2 regions of the Citrobacter sp. U14242 genome follow, and region 1 is predicted to be linked to the other one. Evidence: predicted binding sites of a transcription regulator. Region 1 holds the regulator's gene; the other holds the start of a gene.
What was found. The regulator CRP, encoded in region 1, controls carbon source genes, mostly activating them, when cyclic AMP is high. The targets are predictions, from matches to a motif close to ATGTGANNNNNNTCACAT.
Positions count from the first base shown of each region.

Region 2: deoC (deoxyribose-phosphate aldolase) is a predicted target of CRP. The motif match lies at 2,451-2,468, and genes of this name have one in related genera.

Region 1 is NZ_JBKGLW010000002.1:44,497-48,960, forward strand. Features, by position in the region: gene ACLJXE_RS02985 (phosphoribulokinase) at 1-402, shown strand, start outside; gene ACLJXE_RS02990 (OsmC family protein) at 496-903, opposite strand; gene crp (cAMP-activated global transcriptional regulator CRP) at 1,213-1,845, shown strand; gene ACLJXE_RS03000 (YccS/YhfK family putative transporter) at 1,897-3,984, shown strand; gene ACLJXE_RS03005 (aspartate aminotransferase family protein) at 4,033-4,464, opposite strand, start outside.
Region 2 is NZ_JBKGLW010000007.1:74,573-79,036, forward strand. Features, by position in the region: gene ACLJXE_RS13045 (YjjW family glycine radical enzyme activase) at 1-816, opposite strand, end outside; gene ACLJXE_RS13050 (YjjI family glycine radical enzyme) at 788-2,338, opposite strand; gene deoC (deoxyribose-phosphate aldolase) at 2,600-3,379, shown strand; gene deoA (thymidine phosphorylase) at 3,487-4,464, shown strand, end outside.

The DNA of each region.
Region 1 (4,464 bases):
GTGAACCTGGAGTGGATCCAGAAACTCACCCGCGATACCAGCGAACGCGGTCACTCCCGCGAGGCAGTAATGGACTCGGTCGTACGCTCAATGGACGATTATATCAATTACATTACGCCGCAGTTTTCCCGCACGCATATTAACTTTCAGCGTGTGCCCACCGTCGACACCTCCAACCCCTTTGCGGCAAAGAGTATTCCGTCGCTGGATGAGAGCTTTGTAGTGATTCATTTTCGTAATCTGGAAGGCATCGATTATCCCTGGCTGCTGGCTATGCTTCAGGGTTCATTCATTTCCCATATTAATACGTTAGTCGTGCCAGGCGGCAAGATGGGGCTGGCGATGGAGCTGATCATGCTGCCATTGGTGCAGAGGCTGATGGAAGGGAAGAAGATCGAGTAATGTGTTCTTTTGCCGAATGGCGGCTGATGCTTTATCCGGCCTACACGTTTATATCCTGTAGGCCTGATAAGTGTAACGCCATCAGGCATGGCATCACGAAGCAGCAATCACTTCATAGGAATGGGTGATATTCACCGCTTTTTCCAGCATCAACGCCACGGAGCAATATTTCTCAGCAGAAAGATCAACCGCCCGAGACACAGAGGCATCTTTCAGGTCGCGCCCCGTCACGATGAAATGCAGATTGATGTGGGTAAACAGACGCGGTGCTTCTTCACGACGCTCAGAGGTGAGCTTCACTTCGCAGTTGGTGACATCCTGGCGACCCTTTTGCAGGATCGACACGACATCAATGGCGCTACACCCCCCTGCCGCCATTAATACCATCTCCATCGGGCTCGGCGCTTTATCACCAGAGTTACCGTCCATCAAAATTTGGTGGCCTGAGGCGGACTCACCGAGGAAGGTTAACCCCTCAACCCACTTTACACGCGCTTGCATATTTCGTAACTCCAATGTTTCAATTTTCCTGACAGATTACGCGTACATAACAATTCTCGCAACGGAAGGCGACCTGCGTCATGCTGAAGCGAGACACCAGGAGACACACGGCGAAAGCTATGCTAAAACAGTCAGGACGCTACAGTAATACATTGGCGTACTGCAGGTATGCAGAGGACATCACATTACAGGCTGCAGTTCACTTTTTAGCAGCCCCTTTCCCAGGTAGCGGGAAGCATATTTTTGCAACCCCAGAGGCAGCGTCGTTTTCTGGCTCTGGAGACAGCTTATAACAGAGGATAACCGCGCATGGTGCTTGGCAAACCGCAAACAGACCCGACTCTCGAATGGTTCTTGTCTCATTGCCATATTCATAAGTACCCATCGAAGAGCACGCTGATTCACCAGGGTGAAAAAGCGGAAACGTTGTATTACATCGTTAAAGGCTCAGTGGCAGTGCTGATCAAAGATGAAGAAGGGAAAGAAATGATCCTTTCTTATCTGAATCAGGGCGATTTCATTGGTGAACTAGGCCTGTTTGAAGAAGGCCAGGAACGTAGCGCCTGGGTACGAGCCAAAACCGCATGTGAAGTCGCTGAAATTTCATACAAAAAATTTCGTCAATTAATCCAGGTTAACCCGGATATTCTGATGCGCCTGTCTTCTCAGATGGCTCGTCGTCTGCAGGTAACGTCTGAAAAAGTGGGCAACCTTGCCTTCCTCGACGTAACCGGTCGTATCGCCCAGACTCTGCTGAACCTGGCGAAACAGCCTGACGCGATGACCCACCCGGACGGCATGCAGATTAAAATCACCCGTCAGGAAATTGGCCAGATCGTTGGCTGTTCCCGTGAAACCGTTGGTCGTATCCTGAAGATGCTGGAAGATCAGAACCTGATCTCCGCGCATGGTAAGACCATCGTCGTCTACGGCACGCGTTAATCCCATCGACATGGCGTGTTACGCAGTAATGCGCCATTTTTGTTTGCTCCGATGTGGCGAAGACTGATTTATCACCCCGAGATCAACTACGCACTACGACAGACGCTGGTGCTATGTTTACCTGTGGCTGTCGGTCTTATCATTGGTCAGCTTCATTTGGGACTGCTTTTCTCCCTCGTCCCCGCCTGCTGCAACATTGCCGGTCTTGATACCCCGCATAAGCGCTTTTTCAAACGCTTAGTTATTGGCGCCTCGCTGTTTGCCGGCTGCAGCCTGATCATGCAGTTACTGCTGGCACAAACGATACCGCTGCCGCTGATCCTCACCGGCCTGACGCTGATTCTCGGTGTGACCGCCGAGCTAAGCCCGTTGCATGCACGACTTCTGCCCGCCTCACTGATCGCGGCGATTTTCACACTGAGTCTGGCCGGGAACATGCCCGTCTGGGAACCACTGCTGATCTACGCGTTGGGGACAGTATGGTACGGCCTGTTTAACTGGTTCTGGTTCTGGATGTGGCGTGAACAACCGCTGCGCGAATCACTCAGTTTGTTGTACCGCGAATTAGCCGATTACTGTGAGGCCAAATACAGCATGTTGACCCAGCATACCGATCCCGAAAAAGCACTACCGCCCCTGCTGGTCCGTCAACAAAAAGCCGTGGATCTGATTACCCAGTGCTACCAGCAAATGCACATGCTGTCGGCACATCACAATAATGAATACAAACGCTTGCTACGTGTTTTCCAGGAAGCGTTGGATTTACAGGAACATATTTCCGTCAGCCTGCATCAACCCGAAGAAGTGCAGAAGCTTGTTGAACGCAGTCATGCTGAACAGGTGATTCGCTGGAACGCTCGCACCGTTGCCGAACGCCTGCGCGTACTGGCTGATGACATTTTGTACCACCGCTTGCCAACGCGTTTTTCGATGGAAAAGCAGATAGGCACCCTGGAGAAGATTGCCCGGCAGCACCCGGATAATCCGGTGGGACAATTTTGCTACTGGCATTTCAGCCGCATTGCCCGTGTGCTGCGTACCCAACGCCCACTATATGCCCGGGATTTGATGGCTGATAAACAGCGTCGATTACCGTTAATTCCGGCACTGAAAAACTATTTGTCGTTGAAATCTCCGGCGCTGCGTAACGCCGGACGCATCAGCGTCATGTTGAGTATCGCCAGCCTGATGGGTAGCGCTTTACACCTGCCAAAACCTTACTGGATCCTGATGACGATACTGTTCGTCACTCAGAATGGCTACGGCGCAACCCGGGTGCGTATTTTACACCGCTCGGTGGGCACGCTTGTCGGACTGGTGATTGCGGGTGTTACGTTGCACTTTCATATTCCTGAGGGCTTCACGCTGGCAGCTATGCTGCTGATAACCCTGGTGAGCTATCTGATCATCCGCAAAAACTATGGCTGGGCCACCGTGGGCTTTACGGTCACGGCGGTATATACCCTGCAGTTACTGACGTTGAACGGGGAACAGTTTATCGTGCCCCGATTTGTCGACACCGTGATCGGCTGTTTGATCGCCTTTGGCGGTACGCTCTGGCTGTGGCCGCAATGGCAGAGTGGTTTACTACGTAAGAACGCTCACGATGCACTAGGAGCAGATCAAGAAGCCATCCGCCTAATCCTCAGCAACGATCCGCAAGCCACACCGTTGGCGTATCAGCGCATGCGGGTCAACCAGGCGCAAAACACGCTGTTTAACTCATTAAACCAGGCCATGCAGGAACCCGGGTTTAACTCGCACTATCTGGCAGATATGAAACTGTGGGTTACACACAGCCAGTTCATCGTCGAGCACATCAATGCAATGACTACCCTGGCAAGAGAGCACACGATGTTGACGCCGGATCTGGCGCAGCGATATCTGGAATCCTGCGAAATTGCGCTCCAGCGCTGTCAACAGCGGCTGGAATATGACGGGCCGGGAAGTTCAGGTGATGTGAATATTCTCGAATCACCAGAGATGCTCTCACACGGCCCATTAAGTACGCTTGAGCAGCATCTACAACGAATACTGGGGCATCTTAATACCATGCACACCATCTCTTCTGTTGCCTGGCGCCAGCGACCGCACCACGGTATCTGGCTTAGCAGGCGGCTGCGGGATATGAAAGGTTAAGAGGTTTGCCGGATGGCGGCACAAGCGCCTTATCCGGCAAACAGGCGATCAACCCACCACTTTCTCGACCGCCTGCGCGAAGCGCTGCATCCCTTCATCGATATCAGCCTGCTCTACCACCAGCGACGGCGCAAAACGCATCACGTCCGGCCCGGCATTCAGCACCATCACCCCTTCGTGAGCAGCAGCGTAGAGGAAATCACGCGCACGACCTTTAAATTGCGGCTTCAATTCAGCGCCAATCAGCAGCCCCATGCCGCGAATATCGCTGAAAATATCAAACTGCTGATCAATTTTCTGCAAATGCTGCACAAAGGCATGGCGTTTGGCCTGAATACCTTCCAGCACTTCCGGGGTATTAATGATATCGAACGCCGCTCCTGCAACCGCGCAGGCCAGCGGGTTACCGCCGTAGGTCGAACCGTGCGAGCCAACATGGAATGCGGAGGCTATCTCCAGCGTCGTCAGTACCGCGCTCAC
Region 2 (4,464 bases), on a different contig from region 1:
TAACGCATTTGCCAGTTGCTCCACATCTCCCGGCGTGGCACCCGGCCAGGATTGCGCGTCGCCATACACCCCATGCGCATGAAAGGCATTAAGCCGCACAGGCACGTTACCTAAGCGATGAATAAACGCAGACAGCGGGTCAATGTGTTGCAGATAGTCTACCTGACCGGGGATCACCAACAGGCGTAATTCTGCGAGTTTTCCCTGGTCTGCCAGAAAAATAATACTGTTTTTAATCAGAGCATTATCACGCCCTGTCAGTTGCAGATGACATGCGCTATCCCAGGCCTTTAGATCGAGCATTGCACCGTCACAAACCGGTAGCAACTTTTGCCAGCCGGTTTCGCTCAGCATGCCGTTACTGTCTACCAGGCAGGTGAGATGCTGCAGATGCGGATCGCTTTTGATCGCACCAAATAGCGCAATAATAAATGGTAACTGTGTTGTCGCCTCACCACCGCTGACCGTCATTCCTTCAATAAACGGCGAGGCTTTACGAACATGCTGCAGCACCTCATCCACGCTCATGGTCAGCGTCATCGGCGTGGCCTGCTGAGGACACATATGCAGGCAGGTGTCGCATTGCTGGCAAATATCAGATTGCCACCCTACTTTTCCCGCGCTCAGACTTAACGCTTCATGCGGGCAATGCAGCACACATTCCCCGCAATCGTTGCAGCGGCCCATCGTCCACGGATTGTGGCAATTTTTACAGCGCAGATTGCACCCCTGCAGGAACAGGGCCAGACGACTGCCTGGCCCGTCGACGCAGGAGAAGGGAATCAGCTTACTTACTGAAGCGCATCTGCTGTTCATGACTAATCACACGAGGTTGTCGTTCCAGAATACGCGTATTGCGCGCGGCTTCTTCGCCCAGCCAGGTGGTGTTGGTACGTGAACCTTCGGTACGGTATTTTTCCAGATCCGACAGGCGCACCATATAGCCGGTGACGCGAACCAGATCGTTGCCGCTCACGTTGGCGGTAAACTCACGCATACCGGCGTTGAACGCGCCGAGGCAAAGTTGTACCAGCGCCTGTGGGTTACGTTTGATGGTTTCGTCCAGCGTGAGAATATCGCTGATCCCGGCGTGATAATACGCATGATGCGGCGCGACGGTTTGCAGATGGGTGATGGGATCGGGTTCATCACCATATGGCAGACGCGCGCCCGGCGTGGTGCCGATATCAGAACTGATGCCTGACTGCGCATGCAGCATCGCGCGCTGCTTCCAGCCATATTTCACCGGTGTGTTGTTAACAAAGTTGGCGAGCTGGGCACTAATACGATAACCAAGCTGGTTAGCGTACTCCTCTTTGCCGTAACGCGCGTTGTGTCCTGCTTGCTCACACAGCAGGTTTACGGCTTCTGCCAGGCCATACATGCCAAACATCGGCACAAAACGTTCGGGATCGATCAACCCTTCCTGTACCAGGAAGCTATTCTCAAAGAAATGTGATTTCTCGTAGAGGAATTCACATCGTGAATCAATGATGGCGATTTGCTGTTGGCAGTAATGCGGTAGGGTGCGCGTAAAGAAGTCATCGACAGAGGTGCTGCGTTCTGCAATGGCTTTCAGATTGAGTCTGACCAGTGTGCTTCCACCGCCCGCCAGCGGCAGTGAGTTGTAACAACTGACGACGCCATAGTGGCCTTTTGTGAAAATTTTATCATTTTCAGGGCCGTTAGAAATGTGCGGTTTACTGCATTCGCAGATATTTTTCGCGACGTTGAGCAGTAGATCATCAGGAGTAATTTGCGGATCATAAATAAATGTCAGATTGGGCGAAACCTGCTTTAACTCTGCATCTGCGCGTAAAATTGCCCGTGTTACAGGCGTGTCGGCAGGACCGATATTGGCGTGCATAAATGCATCAGGCAGCGTTCTGTCGAGATAACGCCAGAAACGTTTTATTCGAATATCGATCTCGTCTTGTGTTAGAATTTTAACATACGGTTGCAGCAACGCATCGAGTTGACCGAGGTACACTGGCATCGACGTCACTGACGGGACGTGGTGGTAAAGAATGGTGAGTAAGGATAATGCGTCATCGAGATCCTCTGCTCCTTCCAGTTCCAGCCATGATGAACCGTTGGCCAGAAAACGCGCGTAGTCGGGTAAAATATAGCGCGGTTTGAACGGGGCATGACCTTCGTACATGTCGCAGATAACCCCGTCATCCAGCGCCTGGCGTGCTTCAGCAGGCAACTGTGGATACGGCAAAGCGTTTTCTGCCTCCAGTGCCAGAAAATGACGTTTTTGTTCAGGGCTGAGCACTGGACTGGTCACGATTTGTTGGCAGCGCTGTTGCAGTGCGAGTTCGCTTGACGTGGGCATCGTTAGTTCCTTTATGTACTGAAGGTTAAGCGCCATTGTAGGAAGCAACGCAGCGCCAACCTTTGATCCGGATGCGCCTGATGTCACCGCACGCCGCCAGTAAAGGTCATTTATTTGAAGTAGATCTCATTAGAGTAATGCAAATCTGTATGTGGTTTTCATTAACTGTGATGTATATCGAAGTGTGATAGCGAGCGGATGTTAGAATACTAACAAACTCGCAAGGTGAAATTTTATACGGCGATGCCGTTGGAGAATGTTATGACCGATTTAACAGCAAGCAGCCTGCGTGCCCTGAAACTGATGGACCTGACCACCCTGAATGACGACGACACCAATGAAAAAGTGATCGCGCTGTGTCATCAGGCAAAAACCCCGGTAGGTAACACGGCGGCAATCTGCATCTATCCGCGTTTCATCCCTATTGCGCGTAAGACGCTGAACGAGCAGGGCACACCGGACATCCGTATTGCCACCGTTACTAACTTCCCGCATGGCAACGACGATATCGAGATCGCGCTGGCAGAAACTCGCGCCGCGATTGCCTACGGTGCAGACGAAGTTGATGTGGTATTCCCGTATCGTGCACTGATCGCAGGCAATGAGCAGATTGGTTTCGATCTGGTTAAAGCCTGTAAAGACGCGTGCGCAGCAGCCAATGTGCTGCTGAAAGTGATCATCGAAACTGGCGAATTGAAAGAAGAAGCTCTGATTCGTAAAGCATCTGAAATCTCCATCAAAGCCGGTGCTGATTTCATCAAAACCTCTACCGGTAAAGTACCGGTCAATGCGACGCCGGAAAGCGCACGCATCATGATGGAAGTGATCCGCGATATGGGTGTTTCTAAAACTGTTGGTTTCAAACCGGCTGGTGGTGTGCGTACCGCTGAAGATGCGCAGCAGTTCCTGGCGATTGCCGATGAACTGTTTGGCGCTGACTGGGCCGATTCCCGTCACTACCGTTTTGGCGCATCCAGCCTGCTGGCTAGCCTGCTGAAAGCGCTGGGTCACGGCGACGGTAAGAGCGCAAGCAGCTACTAAGTTTTCATTGCCCATCGTAGGCCGGATCAGGCGCTAGCTGCCATCCGGCATCAATACGACCCGCCGGGGAGCACAGTGCTTTCCCGGCCCATAATCGGGAGGTTACCTTGTTTCTCGCACAAGAAATTATTCGTAAAAAACGTGATGGTCATGCGCTGAGTGATGAAGAAATTCGTTTCTTTATTAACGGTATTCGCGACAACACCATCTCTGAAGGGCAAATCGCCGCCCTGGCGATGACCATTTTCTTCCACGATATGACAATGCCAGAGCGTGTCTCGCTGACCATGGCAATGCGTGATTCAGGAACCGTGCTGGACTGGAAAAGTTTGCAGCTGAACGGCCCGATTGTGGATAAACACTCTACCGGTGGTGTAGGTGACGTGACGTCACTGATGTTAGGCCCGATGGTCGCAGCATGCGGCGGCTACATCCCGATGATTTCCGGGCGAGGCCTGGGTCATACCGGCGGTACGCTGGATAAACTGGAAGCCATTCCGGGATTTGATATCTTCCCGGACGACGCGCGTTTCCGTGAAATTATTAAAGACGTGGGTGTGGCGATAATTGGACAAACCAGTTCGCTCGCACCGGCGGACAAACGTTTTTATGCCACCCGCGATATTACCGCGACGGTGGATTCCATTCCGTTGATCACCGGTTCCATCCTGGCTAAAAAGCTGGCGGAAGGGCTGGATGCGCTGGTGATGGACGTCAAAGTCGGCAGTGGCGCCTTTATGCCGACCTATGAACTTTCAGAAGCCCTTGCCGAAGCGATTGTCGGTGTGGCGAACGGTGCAGGCGTGCGTACCACCGCACTGTTAACGGATATGAACCAGGTGCTGGCTTCCAGCGCCGGTAACGCGGTTGAAGTCCGTGAAGCTGTGCAGTTCCTGACCGGCGAATACCGCAATCCGCGTTTGTTAGACGTCACCATGGCGCTGTGCGTGGAAATGCTGATCTCCGGCAAACTGGCGAAAGATGATGCTGAAGCCCGCGCGAAGCTGCAGGCGGTGCTGGATAACGGTAAAGCGGCAGAAATTTTTGGCCGCATGGTTGCGGCGCAGAAAGGCCCAACCGACTTC